Regions from separate parts of the Variovorax sp. YR566 genome, predicted to be linked through region 2. Evidence: riboswitches for the same ligand, from Rfam matches in the RefSeq annotation. Region 2 holds a riboswitch; the other holds the start of a gene.
What was found. A riboswitch is a leader RNA that binds a small molecule or an ion and turns the genes downstream of it on or off. The one in region 2 is predicted to bind cobalamin.

Region 1: linked by a shared signal. The riboswitch ahead of ACTG4X_RS14200 (TonB-dependent receptor) and the one ahead of ACTG4X_RS19805 (TonB-dependent receptor domain-containing protein) in region 2 are both predicted to bind cobalamin.

Annotation. Positions count from the first base shown of each region.
Region 1 covers NZ_CP197092.1:3,048,269-3,055,092, reverse strand. Annotated here, with positions in the region: gene ACTG4X_RS14205 (PepSY domain-containing protein) at 1-847, opposite strand, end outside; gene ACTG4X_RS14200 (TonB-dependent receptor) at 859-3,045, opposite strand; cobalamin riboswitch at 3,178-3,475, opposite strand; gene ACTG4X_RS14195 (hypothetical protein) at 3,555-3,776, opposite strand; gene ACTG4X_RS14190 (hypothetical protein) at 3,940-4,344, shown strand; gene ybaL (YbaL family putative K(+) efflux transporter) at 4,368-6,077, opposite strand; gene ACTG4X_RS14180 (dicarboxylate/amino acid:cation symporter) at 6,159-6,824, opposite strand, start outside.
Region 2 covers NZ_CP197092.1:4,216,512-4,223,335, forward strand. Annotated here, with positions in the region: gene ACTG4X_RS19800 (cobyrinate a,c-diamide synthase) at 1-511, opposite strand, end outside; gene ACTG4X_RS19805 (TonB-dependent receptor domain-containing protein) at 496-2,412, opposite strand; cobalamin riboswitch at 2,500-2,759, opposite strand; gene ACTG4X_RS19810 (ClcB-like voltage-gated chloride channel protein) at 2,902-4,620, shown strand; gene ACTG4X_RS19815 (RidA family protein) at 4,636-5,157, opposite strand; gene ACTG4X_RS19820 (c-type cytochrome) at 5,224-5,646, opposite strand; gene ACTG4X_RS19825 (flavin monoamine oxidase family protein) at 5,672-6,824, opposite strand, start outside.

The DNA of each region.
Region 1 (6,824 bases), 1.2 Mb from region 2:
TCCACGTCAGCACGAAGAAGCCGCCGATCAGCCCCGCGATGTGGTGCCAGGCCATCCATCCGTTGTACGGCGTGACCGCGCCATTGCGGAACCTGCGCCGCAGGCGCACCCGCAGGATGCCGATGACGATGCCCGTCACGGCCGAAACGATGCATGCCGCCGACAGCCACACCACCACGTCATGCCACAGCGGCGGATCGGCGCGCAGTGGCGTGAAGTAGATCCAGTGCGGTACGGAGCCCAGCCAGTTCCAGAAGCGCTCCGCGCGTGTGGTGTCGCGCACCACTTCGCCGTTGCGCGAAGACACGTACAGCTCCATGCCGGCCGCGTCGCCGACTTCGATGCGGTGCAGCGGGCGCAGCGGGTTCAGGCCCTGCGGCACGGTCCACTGGTCGCGCTCCAGTGTCTCGGCCCGATGCGCACTCGCATGGCCCGAGAAGGCCCGTGCGATGGTTTCGGCCTGCGCGGCATCGACCGGGCCGGGCACATGGCCGTCGCGCGCCGAGACCGTATGCCGGCCTCCGCTCGCATCGACGATGCGCCATACGGGCTCGGCGTTGATGCCGCCCTGCATCTCCAGCACCATGCGCCGCGGCTGCACGCGGGCCGCCTGCGGCAGCGCATCGAGTGCAGCGGTTGGCGACACCGCCGCCTGCTCGAAACGCAGCGGCGCCAGCCCCGCAAGCCGCTCTTCGTCCGTGAGGTTGGGATACCCCACGTACATCATCACGACGCCCGAGACGAACCACATGACGAACAGCAGGCAGCCGCCGATGCCTAGCCACCGGTGCGTCCAGTAGAGCCAGTGCCGGATGCCCGGCCAGGCGCGGCGCCATGCGGAAGTCATGGGAGCGCCGCTCAGAAGTTGACCAGAGCCGACAGCTCGAACGAACGCGGGCGGCCCAGCAACCACTGGTTGCCGCCGTTCGAGAACGACACCGCATAGCGGCGGTCGGCCAGGTTGTAGGCGCGCAGCGCAAGCTTCAGCGAAGGATTCGCCTGCCAGCTCACGCCCGCATCGGCCACCGTGTAGGAGCCGATCTTGCGCGAGTTGGCCGAGTCGACCTGGCGCGGTCCGACGTAGCGCACGCCGAAGTCAGCCTCCCACTGCGGCAGGAAGCGCCAGTTGAGCCAGAGATTCGCGGCCTCTTCGGGCACGCCAGTGGGCGTGTTGCCCGCGCGCGAGACGAGGCGCCCGCTGACGACTTCGTTGAAGTCGTCGTAGCGCGCGCGCAGCTTGGCCACGTTGGCTTCGAGCCGCAGCGTCGAGGTGAGCGCCAGGTCGAGCGTGGCCTCGATGCCTTCGGACGACTGCTTGCCGATCTGCTGGGTGATGGTCGGGTCGGTCGCGTCGCGCGAGAGCAGCTTGGTCTTCTCGATGCGATAGGCCGCCACGGTCCAGGCCCCGCTGTTGTCGGCCAGCTGGCGCTTGTAGCCAACCTCGACCTGCCGGCCGGTGCTGAGCTCGAACGGCACCTGCGTGGCCGAGGTGGAGATGAGCGAGGTCAGCGGGTCGGCCGCGCGTGCCACCTGCGCATAGAACGACTGCGACACATCGGGCGCATACACCACGCCGAGGCGGCCGGTGGCGTACTCGAAGGTCTTGCCGAGGTTGTTGGCTGCGTTCTGCAGGTCGGTGCGCGCCACCTTGGCGTGGTCCCAGCGCAGGCTGCCCACCACCGACCACTGCTCGTTGAAGGCCAGCTTGTCTTCGGTGAAGAAGGCGTAGGTGTCGGTCTTGGTCCGGTAGCGCGGCGTGTAGGCCACCGGCGAGACGTAGTAGCCGGGGTTGAAGACGAAGGGGTCGACCACCGAGCGCCCGCCGTACGGTGAATCGTTGCTGTGCTGGAAGTTGATGTGATTCGCGTCGAAGCCCACCAGCACCTGGTTGGCCAGGCCGAACAGGCTGTGCTTGAAGGTCGCGTCGGTGCGGTTGCCGATCTGCTCCTGGTCGTGGCCGATTTCCAGGTAGTCGCCGCGCGTCACGCGCCGCGTGGTGGCGTTGTAGGTGTAGGTCTCGCTGTCGCGCCAGTGGCGCTTGCTCTCCAGCCGGTAGAGCTGGTTGCGCACGGTGACGGAGCTGTTGGGCGTCCACTGGGCGTCGAGCCGGGTCCACTTGTCGCGGTACTTGATTTCCGAATCGTCGACGTTGTAGTTCTGGCGCAGCGTCTGGCTGCTCAGGCGGCCGTCGATCAGCGGCACGCCGAAGTAGCGCTGCGGCGACTGCCGGCCCTCGTCGTGCGACAGCGTGAACTGCAGCTGCGGCGACACGTCGAGCCGCACGGCCGCGCCCACGGCCAGGCTCTCGGCCTGCCCGCGCTGCATGAAGCCGTCGGTCTGGCGGTGGCTGATGTCGAAGCGGTAGGAGAGCTTGTCGTTGATCGCCCCGCCGCTGCCAAAGGCCACCTGGCGGGTGGCGTCGGAGCCCACCGTGACCAGCGCCTCGTTCTGGATCGGGCCGCGCGTCGGCTTCTTGGGCACCACGTTGATGGCGCCGCCGATAGCGCCCTCGCCGTACATCACCGAGGCCGCGCCGCGCAGCACCTCGATGCGGTCGACGGACCAGGTGTCGAACGGGAAGGTGACGGTGCCCGCGCCCGCGTAGAGGCGCGTGCCGTCGAAGAGCTGCATCACCGAGCCGTGGCCCGAGAAACCGCGCGCCACCATCGCGGTGCCGCCGTTGCCGGGGCCGGGCGTGCCGGTGATGCCGGTGGCGCGGGTGGCGGCATCGATCACCGAGACGTCGCCGCGTGCGCGGATGGTGTCGCCCGTCAGCACTTCGATGCTGGCCGGAGTTTCCAGCGGCGTGAGGCCGAGGCGGCTGCCGGTGTGCGAGGGTTCGTCGATGGCGAGCGGCGCATGCCGCTCGGCTTCGACCTGCACCGGCTTGAGGCTCTGGCTGTTGCTGCTGGCTGCTTCACCCGACGACTGCGCGAAGACCGCGGAAGGCCCAAAAACCAACCCCAGACCCAGTGAAAGACCCGAAAGGCGCGTCCAACGCAGCGGCGCGCCCGTGCGATCGCGCGCTGGCGATGCATGACCCATGTAACTTCTCCTCCGACCTGCGTCCCCGCAGGCTCCTGACCGATAGAGGACGCGGCGGAAGAGGCGAAGGGACTGCGACGGTACGCGCGAGCGCGAAGCGGTGGCAGGCCCGGACACGCACTCCCGCAGCGTCCGAAGGCGGTTGCGAAGGCCGGTATCCGGGCTTGCGGAGCGCCGCGGCGTGCCAATCAATCAATGAATGGATGCACACCGCGGCCGAAACCCTCGCCTTCCCACGCCGAAGCGCAGTGGCTGCCCGTGCCGTCTGGGAGGCATGAGCGTGAGGGTTTCCAGATCCGCTGACCGTTGCGGGGGCAGCGCAGGAGTTGCAGCGTCAATCAATCAAGAATGAACGACGCGGCGCACCTGCTTCCCGTTTAACCCCGTGGCCATGAGATGGCGTGCGGGGCACCTTCGAACCGTGTTGCCTGGCGGGATTAATAAGAATTAACGCACCAGAACGGCGGGATTATAGGGAGAGGCCTTCCGCCGAAGGCCTCTGATGGGCCTCAGGCAGGCCTTCCGTCGGGTCCGAACAGCCGCCGCATCACAGCCACGCCCGCCACCAGCGCGTTCGAATAGGTGGCATAGGGATCGTGGGCTGCCTCCAGCGGCACATAGACGTGGGAGGTCTCGCCAGGCGTGTCGTCGACCGCCTCCATCAGCACCCAATAGAACTCGCCCGCCTCCAGTTCATGGACGGTGAGCGCGATGTTTCTCGATGAGGGCATGGAGGTAAGAGTGGCTGACAAGGTTGTCGGTTCTTTTTTGAATGGGCGGGGTACGCACGCGGTTGACAGTGCTTTCGGGTTTCTCCTACAGAGCCCGGTGCCGGTGCGACCTAATGTTGTAGTCAGGGACCTTTCAGAAGCCTTTCCAAGAACAGGAGGCAGCATGAAGCATTTCACTCTTGAACCGGGCATGCGATCGAGCATCGGCGGGGCCTTTTACCCGACCGGCTACTCGATGGTGATGTTTCCGAGTGCGGAAGACGCCGACCGCATCGGCCACCGCCTGATCGAAAAAGGCATGAGTGGCGACGAGGTCTATCTGCTGCCCGCGCAAACGGTGCTGGCCGAAATCGCCCCGACCGCGAAGACATCCGACAACCCCCTGCCCTCCGCCGGCACCGACGCCGCGACGGTACGCGCCTATACCGAGTTGGCGCGCGACGGCCACACGGGCCTGCTGGTGAGGACAAGAGACGGCGCTGCCGCCGAACGCCTGATGGAACTGGTGCGCACCGTGCCCTATTCCATCGCCCAGCGCTACCGCACGCTGGTCATCGAAGACCTCTGAGAAGAAGAGGAAAGCAGGCGTCTTCAAGCCGGCACGGCCATCGACACGGCGCGCTGGACCACATCACGGGCCATGGCCTGGGCGAGTTCGTGCTCGCCGAGGAACACGGTGGCAGAGGTTTCCTGCGTGAGCAGCCGGGCCTCCTGCTCGTTGTGGCTGCGGATCACGGTCTGGATGGTGGGGTTGAGCGTGCGCGCCGTCTCCATCATCTGGCGCACGTTCATGGCGTCAGGCGTGGCCACCACCAGCACGCGGGCGCGCGCGATGTGCGCCTGGATCAGCACCGCCGGGTCGGCCGCGTCGCCCCACACGGCCGGCGTGCCGGCCTCGCGCAGCTTTTCGACAAGCTCGCGGTTCTGCTCGGCCACCACGTAGGGAATGTCGTGCGCGTCGAGTTCGGCCGCAATGCGGCGCCCGACGCGGCCGTAGCCCACCAGCACCACTTGCCGCGAGAGGTACTTGGCCTCGGTGGTCATGGGCAGTTCGGCCAGCGGGTCGTCGCGCGATTCGAGCCCGCGCGCGAAGGACGAACGGGCATGGAGCCACTTCTGCATCGGCCCGATCAGGCTGAACCACAACGGGTTGGTGGCAATGGAAATCAGCGCACCCGCCAGCACCAGGCTCTGGCCCTCCACCGGCAGCAGGCCCAGCGACACGCCCAGCCCGGCCAGGATGAACGAGAACTCGCCGATCTGCGCCAGGCTGGCGCTCACCGTGAGCGCCGTGCCCAGCGGGTAGCGGAACACCAGCACCAGCGCGCAGGCCGCAAGCGACTTGCCCAGCACGATGACCAGCACCACCGCCAGTACCTGCAGCGGCCGCTCGATCAGCACCGAGGGGTCGAACAGCATGCCGACCGACACGAAGAACAGCACCGCGAAGGCGTCGCGCAACGGCAGCGACTCTTGCGCGGCGCGGTGGGCGAACTGCGACTCGCGCATCACCATGCCGGCGAAGAAGGCGCCCAGCGCAAACGACACGCCGAACAACGCCGCCGAGGCAAAAGCGATGCTCACGGCAGCGGCCACCACGCACAGCGTGAACAGCTCGCGCGAGCCGGTCCGCGTGACCTGCCAGAGGATCCACGGGAAGACGCGCCGCCCCACCACCAGCATCAGCGCCACGAAGCCGCCGACCTGCAGCAGCGTGAGGCCCAGCGTCTGCCACAGCGGATCGACCGGCCCGGCCTGCTGCGCACCCTGCCCGCCCAGCGTGCCCGCCAGCGGCGGCAACAGCACGAGCACCAGCACCATCGCCAGGTCTTCGACCACGAGCCAGCCGACGGCGATGCGGCCCGTAAATGAATCGAGGATGCCCAGGCTTTCGAGCGCGCGCAGCAGCACGACCGTGCTGGCCACCGACAGCGCGAGCCCGAACACGAGTGCCGCGCCGGGGCTCCAGCCCCACCACAGGGCCAGCCCACCGCCGAGCAGCGTGGCCACGCCGATCTGCGCGATCGCGCCAGGCAGTGCGATCTTGCGTACGGCCAGCAGGTCGTCGAGGGAAAAATGAAGGCCTACGCCGAACATCAGCAGCATGACGCCGATTTCGGCAAGCTGGGCGGCGATTTCCGCGTCGGCCACGAAGCCCGGTGTGAACGGGCCGATGATCACGCCCGCCAACAGGTAGCCGACCAGCGCGGGCAGCCGCAGCTTGGCTGCCAGGAATCCGAACACCAGCGCCAGCCCCAAGCCGGCGGCAATCGTGTTGATGAGGGAAACGCTGTGGGGCATCGCTCCATTTTGCAGGAACGATGTCTGCCCTTTTATTTCACACGGCCATCTTGTCCGGGGCCCGGCTGTCGTGCCGAGCGATCAGCCGGCCATCTTGCTGGTCCGGGCGGCATCGAGCACTTCGGGCTCTTGCGCCTCTACCCAAGTCTCGTTGTTGAGCCCCGCCTGCAGCCGCGTTTCGTCAAGCTCGTTGGTCCACTTGGCAACCACGATGGTGGCGACGCCATTGCCGATCAGGTTGGTGAGCGCGCGCGCCTCCGACATGAAGCGGTCGATGCCCAGGATGAGCGCGAGCCCCGCCACCGGCACGTGGCCCACCGCCGACAGCGTGGCCGCCAGCACGATGAAGCCGCTGCCGGTGACGCCCGCCGCACCCTTCGATGTGAGCAGCAGCACGGCCAGCAGCGTGATCTCCTGCGTGAGCGTCATCGGCGTGTTGGTCGCCTGGGCGATGAACACGGCCGCCATCGTCAGGTAGATCGAGGTGCCGTCGAGGTTGAACGAATAGCCCGTGGGAATCACGAGGCCCACGCAGGTCTTGTTCGCGCCCAGGTTCTCCATCTTCTCCATCATGCGCGGCAGCACCGACTCGCTCGACGAGGTGCCCAGCACGATCAGCAGTTCTTCCTTGATGTACTTGATGAACTTCCAGATGCTGAAGCCGTGGAACCTTGCTATGAGCCCCAGCACCACGAAGATGAACAGCAGGCAGGTCAGGTAGAACGTGCCCATCAGCTTGCCGAGCGA
Region 2 (6,824 bases):
TCTCGCTGGCCACGCGGTTCGCCAGCACGCCGGCCCATGGCAACCCGGGCCGGAAGTTCTGCAGCCCGTAGGCCAGCGCGCCGAAGGTGCCCGCCATGGCGTGCGCATCGATCACCGCCAGCACCGGCAGGCTGAAGCGTTCTGCCAGGTCGGCCGCGCTGGGCGTGCCGTCGAACAGGCCCATCACGCCTTCGACGATCACCAGGTCGCACTCGGCCGCTGCGGCGCGCAGGCGCGAGCGGCAATCGGCCTCGCCGGTCATCCAGAGGTCGAGCGAATGCACCGGCGCGCCGGTGGCCAGCGCCAGCCAGTGCGGGTCGAGAAAGTCGGGCCCGCACTTGAAGGCGCGCACGCGCCGCCCCTGGCGCGCATGCAGCCGCGCGAGCGCCGCCGCAACGGTGGTCTTGCCCTGCCCCGAAGCCGGGGCAGCCACCAGCACCGCGGCGCACGAGACTGCCGCGGCACCGGCGGTGTCGCCTGGTTGGGGAGCTTGGCTTAGTGAGGCGTCCACTTGAGACCGACGTACGCGGTGCGGCCGGCATTGGCGTACAGCCGCGCGAACTGGTAGTCCTTGTTGCCCACATTGTCGACGCGGGCCACGAGGTTGAGGTCTCGCGTGATCTGCGTGCTGGCCGACAGGTTCAGCACGGTGTAGCCGCCGAGCTTGATGGTGTTGGCCGCGTCGTCGTAGCGCTTGCTCGAGGACTGCACTTCGGCGCCCAGCGTCCAGCCGGCCACGCGCCAGTCGGCGCCCAGGGTGCCATGGCGCTTGGAGCGGCGCGCGAGCAGGTTGCCGGTGTCGGCATCCTTCGGGTCCTGTACGTCGAGCGAGGCGCGCAGCGTGACGTCGCCCAGGCGCTGGCTGGCCGACAGCGTGGCGCCCTGCAGGGTGGCACGGTTCACGTTGGTGTAGCAGCCGAACGTCGAGGCACAGCCCGTGGCGGTGCCGACGAAGTTGATCAGGTTGCGCACGCGGTTGCGGTACACCACGATGCCGGCGGTGGTGCCGTCCTTGGCGTAGTTCATGCCCAACTCGACGTTCTGGCTGCTTTCGGGCCGCAGCGTGGACACGCCGTACTCGCTGAAGCGCTGGTACAGCGTGGGCACGCGGAAGGCGGTGCCAGCCGATGCCGTGAAGCGCAGCGACGGGGTGATGGCATAGCCGTAGGCCGCGCTGCCGGTGGTCTTGCCGCCGAACTCGCTGTCCCTGTCGTGGCGTGCATGCAGCTGCAGCGAATGCGGGCCCTGCACAAAGCCGTAGCCGAGCGAAATGGCGTCCTGCGAGCGGTCGCGCGACAGCAGCTTCGACGAGGTGGTGGGCGCGTTTTCGAGCGCGTCTTCGCGGCGCTCGAGGGTGGCCGTCACCAGGTGCGGGCCGAAGCGGAATTCGTTCTGGAACAGGTAGCCGCGCAGGTTGGTTTCAGTGCGGTAGAACGAAGGCTGCGTCTTGTAGACCGACTGCGAATCGGTCACCTGCACGCGGGTGCTGTAGATGTCGTTCCACTTGGCCGACCAGGTCAGGCCGGCGGTGCGCAGCGTGTTGTTCGACACGTCGTCGCGGAACAGGATCGGCGGCTTGGTCCTGTAAGAGACGGTGGCGTCGTAGCCAGCCTTGATGTCGCTGGTGAGCAGCGTGGCCTCAAGGCGCTGGTCCGGCGTGATCTGGAAGCCCAGCTTCACGTTGCCCGAGGTGCTGTTGTAGCCGTCGCGGTCGGGGCTGGTGTAGCCGTCTTTCACCACGTTGCGCTTGCTTGCGGGCTGCACGTTGTAGCCCTTGCTTTCCTCGTGCGCCACGCCGAACGAATAGTCGAACAGGCCCGACTTGCCGCTCACGCCGCCTTCGATCTTGCGCAGGCCCTTGCTGCCGAAGCCGATGCCCGCGTAAGGCGACACGCCCTCTTCGCCGCGCTTGGTGAAGAGCTGGATCACGCCGCCCACGGCGTCGGAGCCGTACACCGCGGCGGCCGGGCCGCGCAGCACTTCGATGCGGTCGATCTGCGAGAGCGGAATGCCTTCCCAGCCGGCGCCGCCGGTCGATTGCGAGTCGATGCGCACACCGTCGAGGTACACGGCCGTGAAGCGCGTTTCGGCGCCGCGAATGAACAGGCTGGTGGTGTTGCCCACGCCGCCGCTGCGCGAGATCTCGATGCCGGGCAGGCGCGCCAGCACGTCGGCCACGCCGGTCGCGCCGCTGCGCTCGATGGTCTTGCGGTCGATGATGGACACGTCGCCCACCAGGTCCGACAGCGCCTGCGGCGTGCGGTTGGCAGTGACCACCGTTTCGCCCAGCGTGGAGGCGTCTTGTGCATGGGCCAGGCCACCGAAGGCGGAAGCCAGCGCCAACGGCAGGCAGGCATGGCGGAGACGGCGCGCAGGAGCGCGGCCGCGAGAAAAGCAAACGTGGGAAATCATGAATGAGCCGAACGAACGTCAATACCCCTCGCCGGCCTCCCCGCCGGCGCCTGGGCGCCATGGCCGCCCCATGCACAGATCACGCATGCGGCAGCCGCCTTGTTGGCCGGTATCCGGGCTGGCAGAACGGCCCCTCACCGCCTTCCCAGGCGCCTGTTTCAGGGCACCCAGTGGCTTCGATGGAAAGGGGTTGGCGCCTTGCGGCGCCGTCTGCTTGACCGTTGCGGGGGCAGCGCAGGCGGCTTCGGCCTTGTTCCGTCCTGATGAGGTCGGGGGCTTCCACTCCTGCTTCCCGTTGAACCGCGGCGCGTGAACCACGCCGCAGGCACCAACGGGCGGGATTTTATGCCAGTGACTTGGCTCGCCCCCAGGCTGCGCGCACTTCGTGTCGCTTCTCCTTCCCCCTACCGGGGGCAACACCTGAGGCCCGGCAAAGCCGGTTCCTCGGTGTTCCCGCCTGGGCGGCGCTCGCAGCTAACATCCCAGCCCATGATGCGGCCCGCCTCGGTAGTTCTCAATCTTCGTTCGGCGCTGCAGCGTGTCTTCGGTGTCTCGGGCTGGCAGTCGATGCTGCTGTGGTCCATCGTGGCCGGTTTGCTCGGCACGCTGGCGACCGAACTCTTTCGCGCGGCGCTCTATCACTTCGAGCACCTGGTGCTCGGTCCCGGCGAAGGGCTGGTGGCAATGGCGAAGCACCTGCCGTGGTGGGCGCGCATCGCCTGCCCCACGCTGGGTGGACTGGTGGCCGGCAGCCTGCTGGTGCTGGCGAAACGCGTCGCCTTGCGCAGCGCCGCCTCCGACTACATGGAAGCCATCGTGCTCGGCAATGGGCGCATTCCGGTGGCGCAGACGCTGGTGCGCAGCGCCTCGTCGCTGGTGAGCATCGGCACCGGTGGTTCCATCGGGCGCGAGGGCTCGATGGTGCAGCTGGCGGCGCTGGCGTCGTCTCTGCTGGGGCGGGTGTTCCGCTTTCCGGTCGAGCGGCTGCGGTTGCTGGTGGCCTGCGGCGCGGCGGCCGGCCTGACCGCCGCCTACAACGCACCCATTGCCGGCGCCTTCTTCGTCGCCGAGATCGTGCTGGGCTCTATCGCGATGGAAAGCGTGGGGCCGATCATCATTGCCTCGGTGGTCGCCAACGTCGCGATGCGCGCCCTGCCCGGCTACCAGCCTCCTTACAAGATGCCGGCGTTCCCGGAAATCCACGGCACCGAGGTCGTGCTGTTCTGCGTGCTCGGCGTGCTGCTGGGCTTTGCGGCGGTCGGCTTCCTGCGCGCGCTGCAGGGCAGCCGTGCGCTGTTCTCGCGCTTGCCGGTTGCGTTGCCATGGCGGCTGGCATTGGGCGGGCTCGTGATGGGTGCAGTGTCGGTGCCCATGCCCGAGGTCTGGGGCAACGGCTACAGCGTGGTCAATTCGGTGCTGCACACGCCCTGGCCATGGACGCTGATCGCGATGGTGCTGGTCGCCAAGGCGGTCGCCACGATGGCCACGGCCGGCTCGGGTGCGGTGGGCGGCGTGTTCACGCCGGCGCTGTTCTTCGGCTGCATGGTCGGTGCGCTGTTCGGCCTTGGCGCGCAGGCGCTGTGGCCAGCGGCCACCTCGGCGCCGTTCGCCTATGCCATCGTCGGCATGGGAGCATTCCTGGCGGGCGCCACGCAGGCGCCGCTGATGGCCATACTGATGATCTTCGAGATGACGCTGAGCTACCAGGTCATGCTGCCGCTGATGGCGGCGAGCGTCATCGCTTATTTCGTCGCGCGCTCGGCCAATGCCGGCTCGATGTACGAGATCACCCTGCACCGCAACGAGCAGCGCGACACGCAGATGCGCCTGCGCGGGCTGCACATGCGCGACCTGGTGCAGCCGGCCGAAACGGTGGTGGGCCCGGAGGCGGACCGCGAGGCCATGAGCAAGCTCTTCCTGCAGCACCCGGTGAAGTACCTGTACGTGGTGGATGCAGGCAACCACTACCTCGGCGTGGTGCCGCTTTCGTCGCTCGGCACGGCGCCAGCGGAAACGACCGCGGGCGCCCTGCTCTCGCAGGCCATCCAGCCGCTCACCGCCGACACCGGGCTGGGCGAGGCGCTGCAGCGCTTTCTCGATCACCTGGGCGAACGGCTGCCCGTGATCGAGAGCGCCGGCAACCCTGTGCTGCTCGGGATTGTTGCCAAGAGCGCGCTGCTCGCCACCTACGTGCGGCTGAGCGAGTAGCGCAGTACTGCTTTTTTACTTGGCGGGACGCACCGCCATCACCTCGATCTCGACCAGGTAGGCCGGGTTGGCGAGCGCCGCCACCTGCATCGCCGAGCGCACCGGCAGTCGGGGCTGGGCGGTGGTGCCGAAGAACTGGGTGTAGCCCTCCATGAAGCCGGCGAAATCCATCTTGTTGTCCTTGGCCGGATCGCCGACGAGAAACACCTGCATCTTCACCACGTCGCCCATCGTCAGGCCCAGGCCTGTGAGGCTCTTCTCGATGGCCTTGAGCACGCCGACGGTCTGGCCCTTGGTGTCGCCGCCATAGGCCGCCGCGCTGTTCTTGGGCGCGGTCGCGTCCTGCAGCGGCGGCACCTGGCCCGAGAGGTAGACGTTGGTGAACGAGGATGGCACTTCCACCGCCGCCGAAATCGGGAAGCTGGAGTTCGGAATGCGGTGGCGAATGATTTCATCGGCCGCATGGGCGGCGCCGGTGCCGGCTGCGAGCAGTGCGGCGACGAGCGCCAGTTTCTTCGTGATGGAGGTCATGGTCATGCGTGTTGTCTCTCTGCTGGGATGGATGAAGAAAGGATCTGCCAGGTATCGAAAGAAGAAGGCCGATCAAGGCCGCAGCTTCTTGACGCTCTCCGCCGCAATGGCGTCAGGATACTGGTTGCCGAAATGGGTACGCGCATAGCCGACCACGGAAGCGATCTGCTCGTCGCTCAGCATCTTGCCAAAGGCGGGCATGCCTTTCTGCCCATTGATCACCACGTAGAGCGGGTATTCCGCGCTTGCGAGCCGCGGGTTCGAGGCGAGCGCCGGATAGGCGCCTGCGCCCTTCGCCCCTTGTCCCTGCGCCATGTGGCAGCCCTGGCAGGTCGCGCGGTAGATCGCCTCGCCCGAGCTCTCCTGGAATCGGGGGCCGACGGAAAAGACGGGCTCCGGCGACTGCGCGAAAGCAGCCTGGCCGGCCACCGAGGCCAGCGCGCCCAGCGAAAGGCCGAGCAACGCGCGCTTGAAGGTCGTGATGTTGTTGTTCATGGTGGGTGTGTCCTTCACTCGGCTTTCACGCAACGGCGCGGGCATGCAGCCGCTGGATGGCGTCGAGCGACGAGAGCAGTGCGCCCTCCTGCCAGGCCGGAATGTAGGAAGCGTGCTCGCCAGCCAGCGCGATGCGGCCATCGACCTGGCACAGGTTCTTGTAGTGCTTCTGGCGCGTCTCGTCGGTCCACATGCCGTAGCAGCCGTGCGTGCCGGGCACGCGGTGCCAGCCCACGGAAATGCCGTTGTCGAATTCGCTCGCGTACTGCGGATGCAGCTGCGTGCCGAACTCGACCGCGCGGCGCACGCGCTCCTCGGGCGCCATGGCGGTGAATTCGTAGGAGTTCGGGCCGTCGAACACGTAGGCGCCCAGCACCACCGACTTGCCCTTGGCGCCATAGCGCGTCGAGGGATACGAAATGCGCGAGATCGGCAGGTCTGTGTAGCTGATGCCGCCGTAGATGTGCTCGTCTTCTTCCCAGAAGCGGCGCTTGAACTGCAGGCCCACCTTCACCGATGCACCGTAAGGCACGGCGTTGATGGCCTCCTGCATTGCCGAGCCCACCTGGATGTCGATCTGGCTGAGCACCGACAGCGGAATGGTGCACAGGCACCAGTCGGCCTTGGCCTGCGTGACCGCGCCGCCCTTTGATGCATCGGTGTAGGTGACCGTTACGCCGCGGTCGTTCTGCTCGATCTTCGTGACCTTGGCGCCGTAGCGGATCAGACTGCCCACTTCTTTCTGGAAGGCCTTGGCGATCATGTCCATGCCGCCCACGGGCTGGAAGATCGCGCTCTGGAATTCGTAGTCTTGCCCGCTGGCGATGTAACGCCAAAGATTCGATTGCAGCAGCTCGCTCATGTCGAGCGGCTTCGACGGTTTGGCCAACGGCATGAGGCCGCCGCCCGCATCGACTTCATAGCCGCGGCGGTCGCTGCTGACGGTGCCTTCGAGATAGCGGAACTGCGTGTCGAGCGCGCCCCAGCGGCGCAGGCCTTCGAGCAGTTTCTCCTTGTCTTCCTTCGTCAGCGCCGCATCGAGGTTGCCTTGCGTCGTGGCCTTGCCGAGCAGCTCGGCGACGTAGCCCTGGTAGTCGGCCTGCACATGGCGGTAGCGCTGCGGCTTGCCGCCGTAGGCCTTGCTCGAATGCACCAGCGCGTTGTAGTTGACCTGGATG